One region of the Clostridium kluyveri DSM 555 genome, then DNA from elsewhere that is predicted to be linked to it. Evidence: a T-box and tRNA genes for the amino acid it is inferred to sense, from the RefSeq annotation. Region 1 holds a T-box; the other holds one or more tRNA genes.
The links. The T-box of region 1 lies ahead of ileS (isoleucine--tRNA ligase). A T-box ahead of a tRNA ligase gene usually reads a tRNA of that ligase, here a tRNA-Ile.
Positions count from the first base shown of each region.

Region 2: it has a tRNA-Ile gene. The T-box ahead of ileS (isoleucine--tRNA ligase) is inferred to sense a tRNA for this amino acid. The anticodon was not compared.

Region 1 is NC_009706.1:3,804,349-3,806,556, forward strand. Features, by position in the region: gene ileS (isoleucine--tRNA ligase) at 1-1,371, opposite strand, end outside; T-box leader at 1,519-1,742, opposite strand; gene CKL_RS18270 (N-acetylmuramoyl-L-alanine amidase) at 1,826-2,208, opposite strand, start outside.
Region 2 is NC_009706.1:955,898-958,105, forward strand. Features, by position in the region: rRNA gene CKL_RS04680 (16S ribosomal RNA) at 1-1,123, shown strand, start outside; tRNA gene CKL_RS04685 (tRNA-Ile) at 1,228-1,304, shown strand; rRNA gene CKL_RS04690 (23S ribosomal RNA) at 1,726-2,208, shown strand, end outside.

The sequences.
Region 1 (2,208 bases):
CCATATAGGCAGTGGTGTACCCCAGTATCTTTCTCTGCTGAGTCCCCAGTCTATTACCCCTTCAACAAATTTCCCAAACCTTCCCGTTCTTATATTGTCAGGATACCAATTTGTATCATTGGTATTTCTAATAAGTTTATCCCTCATAGCTGACATTCTAATGAACCAGGTATCTCTTGGATAGTATAGAAGTGTAGTATCACATCTCCAGCAAAATGGATAGGAGTGAGTAAATTTCTCTGCCTTATACAATATGTCCTTCTCTTTTAAGTATGCTATTATTTTGGGATCTGCATCTTTTACAAAAAGTCCCTTCCATGGGGTAACTTCATCTTTAAATTTCCCTTGTGTTGTTACAGAATTTATCATAGGTATATTGTGCTTTATGCATGTAATACTATCATCTTCACCGAATGCCGGCGCAGTATGTACAATTCCAGTACCGTCTGTCAAGGTTACATAATCACCGTGAACAACATAATGGGCTTTCCCCTCAAAAGGTGTAAAATTAAACATAGGTTCATACTCTATTCCCAGCATTTCTTCACCTTTAAATTTCTTTACAACTTCATATTCCCCTTCTAACTTTTCAAGAAGTCCTTCTGCTAATATCAAGTGTTCCCCATCATTGATTACTTCTACATAATCATAACTTTTATTTATTGTCAAAGCCATATTATTAGGTAATGTCCATGGGGTTGTAGTCCATGCAAGAATATATTTATCTTCATTCTTAATTTTAAATTTAACATATACAGATGTTTCTTTTACATCCTTATATCCTTGTGAAACTTCATGTGAGGAAAGGGCAGTGCCGCATCTAGGACAATAAGGTACTATTTTATGTCCCTTATACAAAAGATTTTTATCCCATATTTGTTTCAAAGCCCACCATTCAGATTCTATATAATGGTTGTCATAAGTTACATAAGGGTCATCCATATCTACCCAGAAACCTATTCTGTCAGACATCTTTCTCCATTGACTTACATAAGTAAAAACACTATCTTTACACTTTTTTATAAAATCCTCTACTCCGTATTTTTCGATTTGTGGTTTTCCTGATATTCCAAGACTTTTTTCAACTTCCAGCTCAACAGGAAGACCGTGGGTATCCCATCCTGCTTTTCTTAGAACCTTATATCCTTTCATAACCTTATATCTAGGTATAAGATCTTTTATAACTCTGGTTAGAACGTGTCCTATGTGAGGTTTTCCATTGGCAGTTGGAGGCCCGTCATAAAAAGTAAAATATTCTCCATCCTTGTTAGAATTAAAGCTTTTCTCCACTACTTTTCTATCCTGCCACAATTTTAAAATATCTTTTTCCATCTGTACAAAACTTTTATTATTATCAATCTTTTTATACATAAATTGAGCTCCTTTCATCTTCAATGTTAATTTTTTACTATTTGTTTTGTTTTATACATGACTTGAAATGCATACAATTATATTCATATTTAAAGCATTGTTATTTAAATTAATTTTTAGATTATTTACAATAAAAAAACTTCATCCAAATAGGACGAAGTTAAATTCGCTATACCACCTATGATAATCCTGGAACACTAACATGGTATTCTATAACGCAGAATTACGTAAAAATTTACTCAGATAGTTAAATACTTTTCAATTTTCAAACTCCCAGGTGATTTTCTCTAAGTTACCCTACGGATTCTCACCACTGGCCGCTCTCTGTAAATGATATAAACCCAAATACTTTTCCTGTTCAAAGTTTTTAAAATGTTTACTATTGAATTTTTCTCTATTATATTATATGAAAATTTTATTGTCAATTTATTTACAAGAAAATTTTCAAACTCAATTAGTATCCAAGGGCTTTCAGTATTCCATCAGCTATAGCTTGTGCAAATTTTGCCCTGTATTCATCACTGCTCAATTTTGCAGCATCCTCAGGATTTGTTACAAAACCTAATTCCGTCAATACTGCCGGTGCAACTGTATTTTGCGCAATATAAAGCCAGCTTCCATCTTTTAAGCCTCTATTATAAGTTCCTACTTCTTCTACAATGCTGTTTTGTATATATGTTGCTAACTTTCTACCCTCTTCATTTCCTGTGTAATATAAAGTCTCCGTACCATTAGCTGAAGGAACATTAAAAGAATTAGTATGGATACATACAAAATATTTAGCATTGGCGTTATTTGATATGTCACAACGCTTTTGAAGACTTTCTGTAACACTCA
Region 2 (2,208 bases), 1.1 Mb from region 1:
CAGCAACGCCGCGTGAGTGAAGAAGGTTTTCGGATCGTAAAGCTCTGTCATCCGGGACGATAATGACGGTACCGGAAGAGGAAGCCACGGCTAACTACGTGCCAGCAGCCGCGGTAATACGTAGGTGGCGAGCGTTGTCCGGAATTACTGGGCGTAAAGGGTGTGCAGGCGGATATTTAAGTGAGATGTGAAAGACCCGGGCTTAACCCGGGCAGTGCATTTCAAACTGGATATCTAGAGTGCAGGAGAGGAGAACGGAATTCCTAGTGTAGCGGTGAAATGCGTAGAGATTAGGAAGAACACCAGTGGCGAAGGCGGTTCTCTGGACTGTAACTGACGCTGAGGCACGAAAGCGTGGGTAGCAAACAGGATTAGATACCCTGGTAGTCCACGCCGTAAACGATGAGTACTAGGTGTAGGGGGTATCGACCCCCCCTGTGCCGCAGTAAACACAATAAGTACTCCGCCTGGGAAGTACGATCGCAAGATTAAAACTCAAAGGAATTGACGGGGACCCGCACAAGCAGCGGAGCATGTGGTTTAATTCGAAGCAACGCGAAGAACCTTACCTGGACTTGACATCCCCTGAATGACTCGTAATGGAGGAAGCCCTACGGGGCAGGGAGACAGGTGGTGCATGGTTGTCGTCAGCTCGTGTCGTGAGATGTTAGGTTAAGTCCTGCAACGAGCGCAACCCCTGTCGTTAGTTGCCAGCACGTAAAGGTGGGCACCCTAACGAGACTGCCGCGGTTAACGTGGAGGAAGGTGGGGATGACGTCAAATCATCATGCCCCTTATGTCCAGGGCAACACACGTGCTACAATGGGCAGAACAGAGAGAAGCAATACCGCGAGGAGGAGCAAATCTCAAAAACTGCCCCCAGTTCGGATTGCAGGCTGAAACCCGCCTGCATGAAGTTGGAGTTGCTAGTAATCGCGAATCAGCATGTCGCGGTGAATACGTTCCCGGGTCTTGTACACACCGCCCGTCACACCATGAGAGCTGGCAACACCCGAAGTCCGTAGTCTAACCAAGGAGGACGCGGCCGAAGGTGGGGTTAGTGATTGGGGTGAAGTCGTAACAAGGTAGCCGTAGGAGAACCTGCGGCTGGATCACCTCCTTTCTAAGGAGTCGAAAGGCCGGGAAAAAACCTGCCTTAAAAGTTGGAATTTGAGATAAATAAGTTGCCCTTTATTCTGTTTAATTTTGAGGGATCATACCTCAAATGGGCTTATAGCTCAGCTGGTTAGAGCGCACGCCTGATAAGCGTGAGGTCGATGGTTCGAGTCCATTTAAGCCCACCAAGTACAAGAAAAATTTACAATTTAATTGTAAATTGTGCACTGTGAATAGTAAATTGAAATAAAATTGTCCTTTGAAAATTGCACAGTAAATAAAAGAAGTAAAGCTAAGGTTAGAAATAACCTTTGTAGTGGATAAGTATAAATGAGTTTATGCTTATTTTAATAAGATGTAGTTCCTATATTAATATAATTGAGAATAAAGTTTTAATTATATTTACGTAGGACAAAGAAAATTAGTGATAACGAGCAGAGCGAGGAAAGACTTGAGTGAGGAGCAGAGTTTACTTGTGTAAATGAGCACCGCAGGGAAAGGCTTGACGAAGCTGTGCGAAGTTAGCAGTAATTTTTTAATGAAACTCACTCAGCTAAGGCTGAGGAGTGCAATTTAGGCACCAAATCGAAGATTTGGACTAAATTATCAGGTCAAGCTACAAAGGGCGCATGGAGGATGCCTTGGCACCAGGAGCCGAAGAAGGACGTGATAAGCTGCGAAAAGCTCTGGGTAGGCGCAAATAGCCAGAGAACCAGAGATGTCCGAATGGGGAAACCCACCTATAAAACAATAGGTACTGCATGCTGAATATATAGGTATGCAGGGGAAAACCCGGGGAACTGAAACATCTAAGTACCCGGAGGAAGAGAAAGAAAAATCGATTTTCTAAGTAGCGGCGAGCGAAAGGGAAAGAGCCCAAACCGGAAACTTGTTTCCGGGGTAGAGGTCAGGTGATAAAAAATGTGGAAGCTTAAGTGAATTCAACTGGAAAGTTGAGCCGCAGAAGGTAAAAGCCCTGTAAGTGAAAAGCAGAAGCAAAATAACCTGTACCGGAGTACCACGAGACACGAGAAACCTTGTGGGAAGCAGGGAGGACCACCTCCCAAGGCTAAATACTACCTGGTGACCGAT